3 regions of the Thalassospira sp. TSL5-1 genome follow, and region 2 is predicted to be linked to each of the others. Evidence: riboswitches for the same ligand, from Rfam matches in the RefSeq annotation. Region 2 holds a riboswitch; each other region holds the start of a gene.
The links. Region 2 has a riboswitch for cobalamin ahead of cobU (bifunctional adenosylcobinamide kinase/adenosylcobinamide-phosphate guanylyltransferase). Riboswitches for the same ligand answer to the same signal wherever they lie in the genome.
Positions count from the first base shown of each region.

Region 1 (4,726 bases), on a different contig from region 2:
CCGCCGATGACACAGGATCAGGGCAAAGGCCGGGGCACCGACCAGGGCCGTAACCACGCCAATCGGCACCACCTGACCAGGCAGAATGATGCGTGACACAACATCGGCCCCAACCAGAAACAATGCGCCAATCAGGGCTGCCAGCGGCAATAACAAAACATGCCGCACGCCAACAAAAAACCGCGCGGCATGGGGGATAACCAGCCCAACAAAACCGATGGAGCCCACAATGCTAACCATCACCGCCGTCATCAGGGCGGAGGTGCCGATCAGCAGCACATGCACGCGCAAAACCGGAATACCCAGCGATGCAGCAGATTCCCGGCCAAAGGTAAAGGCATCCAGCGCACGCGCATGACACAGACACACCAGTAAACCAACCACAATCACCGGCACGGCCAGGGCCGCATCGGGCCAGCGCACGCCACTTAAACTGCCCAACAGCCAGAACATGATGCCGCGTGCCTGTTCGGCATTGGCCGATTTGGTGACAATAAACGATGTCAGGGCATTAAACATTTGCGACCCGGCAATTCCGGCGAGAATGATGGCACCCGGCCCGCGCCCGGCCTGAAGGGCGAGCAAACTGACAAACACAAACGCCACCAGCGCCCCGGCAAACGCCCCGCCAGACAGCGAGACCATACCAGCCCCCACCCCCAGGATGACGACACTGACTGCCCCGGTCGAAGCGCCGGCCGAAATGCCGAGCAAATAGGGATCTGCCAGGCTGTTACGCAACAAGGCCTGCAAAACTACCCCCGAAACGGCAAGACCGGCCCCACAGGACGCCGCGACCACTGCCCGGCTGAGGCGATAATTCCAGATAATCCCGGAATCAATGGCATCGATGGGGCGCGTTGCACCAAAAATATGATTGGCGAGCGCGTTGATCACGGTTTTAATCGGGATCGAGGTTTCGCCAATCGATGTTGCCAATGCCATTGCCGCAGCCAGCAATATCAGCGCGATAAAGACCGCGCTGATACGTTGCCAGAAAACTGTCTGCGCAAACAAACCCATACCTAGTGATCCAGTCCGAACGATTTAACGGCCTTGGCCAGTTGTTCAATACCGTCAATGATGCGGATGGTCGGGTCCATTCCCATCACATCCATCACCACAATATGACCGTTCTTTACCGCCTTCATCTGGCTGGTGACCGGATCGGTTTTCAGGAAATTCGTTTTCAGTTGCCAGTCATCCGCCGGAAAACGCCGCCGGTCCATTCTGGCAATCACAATAATGTCCGGGTCCGCCCGGGCAATGGTTTCCCAGCCCACTGTCGGCCATTCATCATCGCTTTTAATCACGTTTTTCAGGCCCAACACGCCAGAGATATATCCCGGCCCGCCCTTTTGCCCGGCGACATAGGGGTCTGCATGCAATTCCGAACTGGAAAACCAGAAAACCGCCGAAACATCACGGTGCGCCAATCCGGCAACATCCTGCCTTGCGGTCTGTTCGCGCTGTTTCAAGTCGGCAATCAGCTTATCGCCGCGTTCCTCGACATTGAAAATACGCGAAAGATCATGGATCGACTGATAAATCAGATCGATTGAAAAGGCATCTGTGCGCGTCCCGTCACCGCCCTTGCTGTTATCCTTGCCGACACAATCGGCCGGGGCAACATAAACGGGAATGCCCAATTCATCGAACTGGGCCGTTGTGCCAACAATGCCACTTGGTCCCACATGCCATTGGAATTGCGCGGTTACCAGATCGGGGCGTTGACCAACAACACTTTCAAAGGAGGGATCATTGTCCGCCAGGCGGGGAATTTTGCTATTGGCCTCGGCAAATTGCGGCATGACCGGATCAAACCACACAGCCGTCCCCACAACTTTTGACGCCAGGCCCAAAAGATAGAGAATTTCCGTATTGCTTTGCCCCAGCGAGACCACACGTTTTGGCGCGTGATCAAACGTGACAGTGCGACCGCAATTTTGAATTTCAAGAGGATAATCTGTTGCCTGTGCATGAGTGGCAACAGTGGATAGACCCGCTGCAAACACCCCGGCAGCGACAAGCCGTTTTAAAACGCTGGTCATGTTATGTCCTTTCAAAGGAACAACCGTTACATCCAGCGACAAACCGGCAAAGAACCAGAGAATTAAAAGAAATCCCGATAAATCCAGTCCGTTATGTCAATCGTATCATAACAGCCAGAATAGTAGCAGGACATCTCCGGGGCACCCCGCCCAGTCTGTCGTCACGATTGCCGGCAGGTCTCCTGGCTCGCGGGTCAACACATGTTCCTGGCCTTCCCGGGAAAACCCCAGTGGCATGATCAGGACATGCTCGCCGCATACAGTTGCGGGGGCAGCTTCGTTTGACGGCCCGAAAAACCGAACCGTTTTGAATTCCCTCTATCCCAAAAAGGATACCGGCAAAAATGATGTCCCATAAGGATCAGTCATCGTCAAGGCGTTTGATGCCCGATGCCGGGAAGAACATTGGCCTTCAACCCTGCCCTGATCCGTTCATCAGAGCATCACATAAATCCAACGGGCAATCATCGGGCAAAAGGGCGATTGTTTCGTCAATGAAATCGCGCCGGTTTCACGAGAAAATATCCTCCATGCTGGGTCGATTTTCCTGAATGCGATCCTGGACAACGAATTCAAGACCAAGAGCAGCCAGCACACTTGTCAATGTGCGCATCTTTGTCCCCGGATCCCCATTTTCCAGGGATGAAATCGTCGCCACCCGTAAATTGGTGCGCACACTGACATCTTTTTGCGTCATGCCTTTGGCCTTGCGTACACGACGCAAAGCATTGCCAATCTGATCGGGCGTTCGTGCCGTGATTTTCATAGAGGCTACCTTTTTTACGCTGTGGCGTAATTTATCTATTTTTACGCCATAGCGTAACAAAACCTGATCAAAGCCGCTATTTTGCCTTTGCAACATCTGACAAAATGTCAATCGCACAAAATGGTGTGCAGCCATCGAAAACGGGATCAATTCAAAAACTTGCGCGTTGATATATTTGGCCGCGAATTCGCCATTCTTTTTCCGAATTGCCACCACACTATTTCGCAAGTTTGTGCAAATCAAAAATATAACAGGGATAATTTCGATGGACACTTCTGCACAGCGCCGACAATTTTTAAAGTCCGCTGCGGCTGCCGGTCTTATTTTACCGGGCATGTCGCTCTGGCAGCAGGCATTTGCCGCCGATGCCGTCAAAAAGCTGGAACTGGGCAAAAAACAGAAATTCAGTTTCGACGCGCTGGTCGAACGTGCCCGCAAAATGGCGGCCAAACCCTATGTCGCGCCGAAAACCCCGGACAAGGCGATCCTGGAGCAGATCGATTATGCCGAACATGGCAAACTGAAATACAAACGGGATTTTGCCCCGTTCTCGGACGGGTCAGGCATTTATCCCGTGACCTATTTCCATATGGGCCAGTTCTTCCAAAAACCGGTGCATATGTTCCTGCTTGAAGATGGCAAATCACAGGAAGTGAAATACAAAACCGACTATTTTGACATGCCTGCCGACAGCCCGGCGCGCAAATTGTCGGAAAATATCGGCTTTGCCGGTTTCCGCCTGCATGAAGACATTCACCGGGATGACTGGAAAACCCAGGACTGGGCTGCCTTTTTGGGCGCGTCCTATTTCCGCGCCATTGGCGATGAAGGGCAATATGGCCTTTCGGCACGCGGTATTGCCATCAACACCGCCACCCCACAGGGCGAGGAATTTCCCGATTTTACCGAATTTTACATCGAACCGGCCAAAAAGGCCGAAGATCCGGTCACGGTTTATGCCTTGCTGGATGGTCCCAGCATCACCGGTGCCTATCGTTTTTATTTAACGCGCGGCAAGGGTGTAACGATGGATGTGGAAAAATTCCTGTTCATCCGCAAAGACATTGAACGTTTTGGCGTCGCCCCGCTGACCAGCATGTTCTGGTATTCGGAACAAAACCGCCCGTTTCGTATGGACTGGCGCCCGGAAGTGCATGATTCCGACGGGCTTGCATTATGGACCGGCAGTGGTGAACGCATCTGGCGGCAGCTTAACAACCCCGAAGTCACCCGCGCATCGGCCTTTGGCGATGATAACCCGCGTGGCTTTGGCCTGATGCAGCGTGATCGCGATGTGACGCATTATCTCGATGGGGTGCTCTATCATCGCCGCCCCAGCCTGTGGGTAGAACCGCTCGGTGCCTGGGGCAAGGGCGCCGTGCAGCTTGTTGAAATCCCCACCGACGATGAAATTCACGACAATATTGCCGCTTTCTGGGTGCCCGAGGCCCCGGCCAAGGCAGGGCAATCCTATAATTTCCGGTATCGTTTATATTGGCAGGCGCATAACCCCTACCCGCTGAAAAAGCTGGCCCATGTCAAGGCGACCCGCCTGGGCCGTGGCGGACAGGAAGGCCTGCCGCGCCCGGCAGGGGTAACAAAATTTGTGATCGATTTTGAAGGCGATATCTTAGGCACCCTGGCTTACGGCGAATATCCCGAAGCGATTGTGTCGGTTTCGCGCGGCAAGCTGTCGCGCATCAAGACCGAACCGATCCCCGATACCCGCCTGTGGCGGGCGGTTTTTGACCTGGAAGTTCAGGGCAATGACCCGGTTGATATGCGCATGTATCTCAAACGGGGCGACGGGCCACTTTCTGAAACATGGATGTTCCAGCATCTGCCCGGCCTGAAAAACTGGGATTCAAAATAGCGCCCGCCCTACGCGAACTGGCCTTACTCCCTTAAT
Region 1 covers NZ_KV880637.1:394,346-399,071, reverse strand. Annotated here, with positions in the region: gene LF95_RS01910 (FecCD family ABC transporter permease) at 1-1,023, opposite strand, end outside; gene LF95_RS01905 (ABC transporter substrate-binding protein) at 1,026-2,051, opposite strand; cobalamin riboswitch at 2,206-2,406, opposite strand; gene LF95_RS23500 (helix-turn-helix domain-containing protein) at 2,563-3,153, opposite strand; gene LF95_RS01895 (OpgD/OpgG family glucan biosynthesis protein) at 3,152-4,690, shown strand.
Region 1: another riboswitch for cobalamin. It lies ahead of LF95_RS01905 (ABC transporter substrate-binding protein); the one in region 2 lies ahead of cobU (bifunctional adenosylcobinamide kinase/adenosylcobinamide-phosphate guanylyltransferase).

Region 2 (4,726 bases):
TTATTGCCTTTGCCGCGCGGTTTTTGGCGTTGGAACAGGCGATTGAGGGCGGCGTTTTCATGATGGTGATGCTTGTCATGGCGATGTTTTCGCGCCTTTCCATGCCCGTGATCATGCTCCTCCTTCCCCCAGCCCGGCAAGATGGTTTGGGGCATGGGGCCGGTCGCCCCGCCATTGTGCCTTTCATGATCGCGGCCCTGCTAAGTATTCTTCTAACTTTTCTGCTGGCCGGGCCGGTAATGATGCTGGTTTCCCTGCTGGCAATGGTACTGGCCTGCTGTGTTGTGGGTTTTATCGCCCGCTGGCAGATTGGCGGATACAGCGGGGATGTGTTGGGATGTTGCCAGATCGTAGCTGATGTTTTTGTTGCGATATCGTTATTATCTGTTTTGAGATGGGGGCTGGCGTGAGTCTTTTTGCTGTAACCCGCTGGTGGCTGGTGCGCCATGCCCCGGTTGATAACCCGGGTGGGGTGATTTATGGCCGAACGGACCTGCCCGCTGTTTTTGAGGATCAACCGGCATTGGCGTGGTTGGCTGCAAGCCTGCCCAAAGACCCGGTTTATATTGCCAGTCCGCTTTTGCGCAGTGTTGAAACCCTTCGACAGTTACACCGCCTGCGCCCCGTCCTATGCGATGAAGATGGTGCAGGCACGAGAGGGGCAAAAAACGCCCGTGAGAATATCGATGCAAATGCAATCGAGAGGGTGCCGGAACTGGCAGAACAGGATTTTGGCGATTGGGAAGGGCGTTTATGGTCCGATATCCCAGCCGATCAGGCCCGTTTGTTCTGGGATGATTTTGCCAATGCCGTGCCACCGGGCGGCGAAAGTTTTAGCCAGTTGGCCGACAGGGTTGTGACGGCATTTAACCGGTTAAACCAGTTGCATGCTGGTCGCGATATTGTCGCGGTTTTGCATGGGGGGCCCATACGGGCCATTCTCGCACATATTTTGGCGCTGGCACCGGGGGCGGCTCTGGCGTTTGATATTGCCCCGCTGGGCCTGACACGCATTGATTACCTTGACGCGCCTGAAAATCCCGGTTGGCGGATTGACGGGGTCAATCTACGCCGGTACCAGGGCTGAAATAACGGCTTTCATGTCTTCTTTTCGTGTCGTATCGCGCCTTTTCCTTGTCGGCACAGGATGTCGCCAAGGGTGAATCAGGAACGATCAGGCTGACTTGCGGCTGGGAATGGTTTCTTCATAGTTTGCAAATTCTGCAAAGAAGTGATCTAGCGTATCATGGGTGATGTCATGTTTGGTTGCCAGTTCGTCGAGATCACCAAGATAGGCTTTGTAGTAATCAAGCGGACGACTGCGGGCTTTACCGCGTAGCGGGGTGATTCGCGAAAAGTCTTTGGCAAATTCCGAGCTTTCGATTGCCGCCGAGATGGCGTCATCGATAATCGCGGCGGGGACATTGTTAAACTGTTTGCCGCAGGCCGAAAGCATTTTGCTGGCTGTCGGAATGGAAATACCCGGCTGCCCCAGCAAATGATTAAGCGATTTATCATCGAAATTGTCGCGGTCAAACAGCTGGACCAGGGCAGGCAGATCGCGCACCAGCAGCGATAGCGCATTGACGCGAATGCCGCGCGCATGCGTCCAGATGATGGCGGCAACCATCCCCATTTCGGGGTCGGCCTGATACAGGGCACGGACCTGCCGACGTCGCAAAATGACATCGTCACCCTCTGCATATTGTTCCAGAAAACTGGAAAAATGGGGCGCATCCGTCTGAAGCCGGTCAAGCAGTTTGGTCCACATATCACGACGTGATGACGTCTGCCAAACAACGCCTTCCTGGGTACGAATCTTTTTGACGTAATGTTCTATAGCCATTGGGACAAACAGTTCTGGTTTTATCTGGAATGATGGTTGGCGCGAATTGCTCGTGTCTTTAGTTCCCAGGTTTTTCCCGGTGTTACGATATCGGCAATGACATTCCGTTTGTTCTTGAACCAATGTTCCCTGAAAGAATGTGTCTTCTCAACACATCAATTCTTACAAATACTGACCTTTCGTCTAGGTAGGCCTTACTCTTTATGCCTCTGAGGCCTGCCTTAAGGTTGATCAGTATGGTTTCGGTTCCGATTGATGCCTTGAGAACTATGGACCTTTGGCACGTTATTAATGGAGGGTGCTGTTCATTTTCCAGAGCGGACCATCGGATTTGAAGTGTGTTTAAAAATGCCCTTAACCTGCTGAAACCAATTGCTTAAGCAACTTTTACGGTTGTGGTGAAATGTATTTTCTTCTATTGGGGGAAAATGCTATGGCGATGCGAGGCCTTCTAATCGGGACTCTTTTACGCTAGTGTCGGCATCGCCGACTGGGAACGGGAAATCCGGTGTAAGACCGGTGCTGCCCCCGCAACTGTAACGGGATGACGGGTCATTTACGGCAGGAACGCCTGCCACCCACTGAAGGATGGGGTAACCCCCTTTGGGAAGGGAAATGACCAACACGCCCGAAGCCAGGAAACCTGCCAGTGGTGATGTGGGCCTTTTGGGCCGCATCAATTGCAACCGGGTCTCGGGTGGAGACCATAGCGCAAGGAACGGGCCATGGCCCCAAAGGTTATTGAAAATGGCGTTCACCTGATATTGGGGGGCGCACGTTCCGGCAAAAGCAAATTTGCCGAGGATATGATCGTTGCCGCAGGCGGGGGCACCTATATTGCCACCGGACGCGCCTGGGACGATGAAATGGCTGACCGTATTGCCCATCACAAACAGCGCCGCGGCCCGCTTTGGGCCACGATAGAGGAACCGCATGATTTGTGCGGCGTACTCGAACGCCTTGATAGGGACAGCGAAGGTCCGGTTCTGGTGGATTGTCTGACCCTGTGGCTGACCAATCTTATGATCGGCGAGCATGATATCGAGGCCGAGATCGAGCGTCTTTGTGTGCTTTTGCCCCGGCTGGCTTTGCCGGTTTTGCTGGTGTCAAACGAGGTTGGCTTTGGCATTGTGCCGGAAAACGCAATGGCGCGTGCCTTTCGCGACCATGCCGGGCGCCTGCATCAGCGCATTGCCGCACTCTCGCGTCAGGTGACGCTGGTGGTTGCGGGCATTCCAATGAGTGTTAAATAATTTCAATCCGGTATGTGATACCCGGACTCTCGCGTCAGGTGACGCTGGTGGTTGCGGGCATTCCAATGAGTGTTAAATAATTTCAATCCGGTATGTGATACCCGGTTTTTCAAGGATTTAAAGACAATGGCGCATTTGGGTAAAATTCCCGCAACCGTAATTACCGGCTTTTTGGGGGCCGGCAAAACCACCATGATCCGCAATATGCTGGAAAATGCCGGTGGCAAGCGTATCGCTCTGATTATCAATGAATTTGGTGATGTTGGCGTGGATATGGAAGTCATCAATGGCTGCGGCATTGAAGGCTGTGCCGAAGAAGACGTTCTGGAACTTGCCAATGGTTGCATCTGTTGCACCGTGGCCGATGACTTTGTACCGACCATGCAGAAATTGCTGGATCGCGACACCCCGCCAGATCATATCGTTATCGAAACTTCTGGCCTTGCCCTGCCCAAGCCGCTGGTAAAGGCCTTTAACTGGCCGGAAATCCGTTCGCGCGTGACGGTGGATGGTGTTGTTGCCGTGCTGGATGCCGCTGCCCTGCGCGATGGCCTGTTTGCCCATGATCACGACGCGGTGCAGGCCCTGCGTGAGGCCGATGAAAACCTGGATCACGAAAGCCCGCTTGAAGAACTGTTTGAAGAACAGCTTCATTGCGCCGATATGGTGGTTCTAAATAAAACCGACCTTCTGACCGACGATGAAAAAAGCAAAGTCGAGGCCGATATCCGGGCCGAGCTAAAGCGTCCGTCGGTCAAAATCATTGCGACAGAACATGCGCGGATTGAAAATGCCGTGTTGCTGGGCCTGGGGGCCGCCGCCGAGGATGACCTTGAAAGCCGCCCGTCCCATCATGATGACGGCCATGAGCATGACCATGATGATTTTGAAAGCTTTGTTGTTACGCTTGAGGACGTTACGGACCCCGCCGCCCTTGAAAAACGGCTGATCAATGTGGTGCGGGAATTTGATGTTTTGCGCATCAAGGGCTTTGTCCATGTACCGGGCAAGCCGATGCGCCATGTGGTGCAGGGTGTTGGCGAACGCTTTCAGCGCTATTTTGACCGCCCGTGGCAGGAAAATGAAACCCGACAGTCGCGTCTGGTGGTGATTGGCCTGCATGATATGGACCAGCAGGCAATTACCAGCGCCATTCTGGCAGCCTGATCGGCGGGTAAACCAAGAAAGGCAGCATCATTCAGGGTGCTGCCTTTTTGATCTTCGATATTTTAACGCCCCTCCCTTTGCAGACAGGCCGAATTCATGCACTTACTTGCCGCACAGCCGGGAATGATCACCGATGGCAGCGAGGCCGTTGATTTGGGCCAAAGCCCCGGTGATGTTGTTATTCTCTCGGCAGCGGAATCCGAATTGGCCTGTCTGGCAACGGCACAGGCGCATCTTGATGGTGAATTTCCCGGCAAGGTGCCGTCGCTCCGCCTCGCCAGCCTGTTACAGCTGGGGCATAATATGTCGGTCGATCTTTATATCGATGATGTGGTGTCCCATGCCCGTTTCATCATTGTGCGGGTGCTGGGCGGGCGCGGCTATTGGGAATATGGCATTGAACAATTCGTCGCACTGGCGCGCGAACGTGATATTCCGCTGCTTTTGCTGCCCGGCGATG
Region 2 covers NZ_KV880638.1:53,644-58,369, reverse strand. Annotated here, with positions in the region: gene cobS (adenosylcobinamide-GDP ribazoletransferase) at 1-410, shown strand, start outside; gene LF95_RS09730 (histidine phosphatase family protein) at 407-1,087, shown strand; gene LF95_RS09725 (hypothetical protein) at 1,175-1,846, opposite strand; cobalamin riboswitch at 2,302-2,512, shown strand; gene cobU (bifunctional adenosylcobinamide kinase/adenosylcobinamide-phosphate guanylyltransferase) at 2,572-3,099, shown strand; gene cobW (cobalamin biosynthesis protein CobW) at 3,226-4,266, shown strand; gene cobN (cobaltochelatase subunit CobN) at 4,363-4,726, shown strand, end outside.

Region 3 (4,726 bases), on a different contig from region 2:
GACGAAACCCGTATTGTTCCTGCGTCGGTTGACAAGTGGCAAAAACCTCAACCTCCTCATTGCGGCTTGCACCATGTGATACCAGAAGTTTCACCACAACCGCAGGCCCGACATGGGATGTCGCACCACGCTGATGGCAATGATACCCGGCAAAACCAGCAAACAACCCCGGACATTGCGCGATAAATGCCGGTAAATCAGGGGTGTGCAGCAAAATATCAATGTCGGACGATGCCCAATCCAGGCCCAGCGGAATCGTCCCTGCCACGACCGCGCCAAACGGCATTAAACGGTCCCACAGATTTGACGCCTGTAACAAAGCCGCACAACACCGCCCCCGCGCCCCGGCCCGGGGATGTAACAGGGGTTTTATGCCATTAAAATCCGTTGCCCGCAGGCCTGGCTGCCAATCTGGCATCGGTTAGCCCTCGTCCTTAACCATTTTTCATTCAGCATCAAAACAACAGAACCGATACACAGGCGAGGCCTCATAACCTGCCCCGCCTGGCACGGATAAAGCACCGTAAGTTAACGATTATTCAGGAGGTTACGGGGTTTCATGCGCGCCGGCATGGGCCAGAATTTCCTCTGCCTGGCGAATTTCCTGCTGTTGCGCCCACATTTCACCATACAGCCCGCCTTGCGACAGCAAATCCTGATGGCGGCCGCGTTCGGCCACCTGTCCATCCCGCAGCACAATAATTTCATCGGCATCAATCACGGTCGAAAGCCTATGGGCAATAATCAGCGTCGTATGCCCGCGTGAAACATCACGCAAAGCCTGCTGAATGTCTTTTTCCGTCCGTGTATCGAGGGCAGATGTCGCCTCGTCAAAAATCATGATTTGCGGGCGTTTTAACAACATGCGCGCAATGGATACTCGCTGTTTTTCACCGCCCGAAAGTTTCAGGCCGCGTTCCCCCACCTTGGTTTTAAAACCTTCGGGCAGGTCATTGATGAAATCGCGAATACTGGCAAGGGTTGCCGCCCTGTCAATTTCATCCTGTGCGGCACCGGGGCGCCCATAGGCAATATTATAGGCGATGGTATCGTTAAACAGCACCGTATCCTGCGGCACAATGCCGATGGACCGCCGCAGCGAGCCCTGGCTCACATCGCGAATATCCTGCCCGTCAATGGTGATGCGGCCGCTTGATACATCGTAAAACCGAAACATCAACCGGGTCAGGGTTGATTTGCCCGCCCCGCTGGGGCCTACCACGGCCACGGTTTTACCCGCCGGCACTTCAAAACTGACACCCTTTAAAATTTCGCGGTCAGGATTATAGGCAAAATGCACGTCTTCAAAACGCACCGTTGCCTCGCTGCAAACCAGTTGTTTTGCCGATGCCCGATCCTCGACTTCCCGGTCCACATCAAGCAGCGAAAACATCCGCTCCATATCGGTCAGCGACTGTTTGATCTGCCGGTACACAAAGCCCAAAAAGTTCAGCGGCATATACAGCTGCAACAGGTAGGTATTGACCAGCACGAAGTCACCCACTGTCATATTGCCATTTTTAACCCCGTTTGCGGCCAGCAGCATGTTCAAAACCAGTCCGACGGCAATAATCGCCCCCTGGCCAATATTCAGCTTGGAAAGGGATTCCTGCGATTTGACCGCCGCCACCTCATAACCGCGCAAGGCGTGGTCATAGCGTGATGATTCATGGGCTTCGTTGCTGAAATATTTGACGGTTTCATAATTTATCAGGCTGTCAATGGCCTTGGTATTGGCTTCATCATCGCGCTGGTTCATCTCGCGACGGTATTTCATGCGCCATTCGGTCACGATCAGTGTGAAGGCAATGTAAATCACGATGGTGACAAACGTGATCAGCGCGAACCAGACATCATAAAGCGCCCACAGGATGATCGAAACCATCACGATCTCAAGCAGGGTGGGCAAAATGTTAAACAGCATGAAGGACAGAAGAAATTCAATGCCCTTCACCCCGCGCTCAATAGCGCGCGAAAGCCCCCCCATCTGCCGGTCCAAATGGAACCGCAGGGACAGCGCATGAAGATGGTCAAATACGCTTAGGGCGGAATTGCGAATGGCCCGCTGGGCGACCTTGGCAAACACCGCATCGCGAATTTCGCCAAAAGCAGAGGATAACACCCGCACCAGGCCATAGCCGATAATCAGACTAACCGGCACCGTCACCAATGCGGCCGCACTGCCTGCTGCGGCTCCTTTACCTCCGCCCAGGGCATCAACAGCATATTTATACAATACCGGCACATAAACGTTGGCAACCTTTGCGCCGACCAGGAACAACAGTGCAACAACGACACGTATCTTTAATTCGTTTTCGCCCTTGGGCCACAAATAGGGCAAAAAGGTTTTAATCACACCCAGATCAGCACGGGCGGATGATTCTTTGGCATCCGATTTTTTCACATCTTTTTCCTTTTATCCCCGTCCCCGATATGGGTTTTAAGCCACACTAAAATGTACTTTGGTAAAATTTCCCTATACCCGTGCCTCACAAATGGCCCGTAAAGCGCAATTTGGCAAGCATCACAATATGAACATCCTGCAAACAGGCTGTCTTGTCGGGCAGGCAAATACAAAAAAGGCGTCCCCTGCCAGACAGGGAACGCCCAAAACAGGCAGTGCAGGAGTACGACTTATTGCGCCGAACCATAAAGGCGGCGATCAAACACACCGCTATCGCGGAAACGATAAAGCGACTTGGCAACCGCCAGCACAGCAAGGTCGATCAGCGGCTCCACCAGCACAACCGTCATATAAGCCGCACCAAAGCTGGCAACATGGGCGATATTGGCCGCCCCAAAACCCTGACCATAAAACGCCCAAAACGCCACCCAACACACAATGCCACCCTGATAGGAGGTCGACAGTGCCAGCGCCTGCACATAGGACACATCCTTATAGGCGGTTTTGGCCGGGATGATTTTATGGGCAAGTGCACCCATCGCAAATAACGGCACCAAAAGTGTCGTCAGGTTGATGCCGTATTGCGGCAAATCGAACGGGGAAAAAAACACGCCCTGCAGCAAAAGCCCCAGTGCCAGACCAATGGCCGCCGGGGCCGCCCCGAAAATCAGAAACAGGGTGGAGCCCAATATAAGGTGCACTTCCGACACCCCAACCGGGTGATGCGGCAACACTTCAAAAAAGACAAAAACCAGCAATGTGGTAATGACACTGCGCACCAGAAGCGAGCCCAGACCATCGCGCTTGATCGTATCGACGGCCATTTTACCGGCAACACCCACCGCGCCGGTTGCAGTAGCATAACTCAGGGCGATTTTGGCGCCGTCAACAACGCCAGGTTCAATATGCATGACAATTTCCTTTCTTGCACCCACCGTGCATGGACAGGCCGGGAAACCGGCACTGTCAGTGATAAAAATTCGGGCAGGTCTCCTGACTTGTGCCGATTGTTGCTATTCCGCCTTCCCGGGGTTTCCCAGTGACATCAAGGAAGCAACCAGCACTTACAGTTGCGGGGGCAGTTATGGACTGGGCAAAATGCCGTCACCATATTCCCTATTATTCGCAGCAGCCAAAGGGCCACTGCCAAACCCGAGCGGACACGTTAGCAGAGCAACCACCAAAGGGGTAAGGCTTTTCAATCGTAAAACGCGAAAAAAGCACACAGTTTATATCCGTAATAAACCGCATGGTTTGCCCCCACCAAGGTGATTGCAGTTCAGGACGGGCCGGACTATGTTGCTAATTTGTTGACGATTTTACAATTTACGATGACACCGCCACAAAAGGCGCTGCCCAAAGACGGAAACAGGACCATGACGGCACTTGCCAGCACCGAAAACCAGGACATTCAACAATTGATGCTTCGCATCGGTATCGCCGCACGCGATGCAGCCCTGATTTTGGCCCAGGTCCCGTCACAGCCAAAAATTGATGCCCTGAACTATGCTGCCAGCCTGATCCGCGAGAACGCCGACACTATCCTGGCCGCCAATGCCCTTGATATGGAAGGTGGCCGTCAAAAAGGCCTGACCGCCGCCCTGCTGGACCGGCTGGAACTAACCCCGGCCCGGATTGAAGCAATGGCAAAGGGCGTTGAAGACGTTGCCAAACAAAACGACCCTGTTGGCCGCGAAATGGCCCGCTGGACGCCGGACCATAACGGGCTGGATATTGCGCGTGTATGTGTGCCCCTGGGTGTGATCGGTATCATTTATGAAAGCCGCCCCAATGTCACCGCCGACGCCGCCGCGATGTGCCTGAAATCCGGCAATGCCGCGATTTTACGCGGTGGGTCTGAAAGTTTTAATTCATCGCGCGCAATTTTTGCCTGCATGCAGCAGGGCGTGATCAAAGCCGGCCTGCCCGAAGCCTGCATTCAGATGATCCCGGTCACAGACCGGGCCGCTGTGGGCGAAATGCTGAAACTATCCGATTATATCGATGTTATTGTGCCGCGTGGGGGCAAGTCCCTTATTCAGCGCATCACCGATGAAAGCCGCATTCCGCTGTTCAAACATCTCGAAGGGCTGTGCCACACCTATATCCATGCCAGTGCCGACCCGGCAAAAGCCAGCAACATTGTGCTGAATGCCAAAATGCGCCGCGTGGGGGTTTGTGGGTCAACCGAAACCATTCTGATTGATCGCGACGCTGTTGAAACCCTGCTGCCTGCTGTCATTTCCGGCTTAAAAGATGCGGGTTGTGAAATGCGCGGTGATGAAACCGTTTGCCGCCTGGATGACAGCATCAAACCGGCAA
Region 3 covers NZ_KV880637.1:208,830-213,555, reverse strand. Annotated here, with positions in the region: gene LF95_RS01010 (DUF4269 domain-containing protein) at 1-418, opposite strand, end outside; gene LF95_RS01005 (ABCB family ABC transporter ATP-binding protein/permease) at 548-2,404, opposite strand; gene LF95_RS01000 (energy-coupling factor ABC transporter permease) at 2,635-3,315, opposite strand; cobalamin riboswitch at 3,370-3,575, opposite strand; gene LF95_RS00995 (glutamate-5-semialdehyde dehydrogenase) at 3,781-4,726, shown strand, end outside.
Region 3: another riboswitch for cobalamin. It lies ahead of LF95_RS01000 (energy-coupling factor ABC transporter permease); the one in region 2 lies ahead of cobU (bifunctional adenosylcobinamide kinase/adenosylcobinamide-phosphate guanylyltransferase).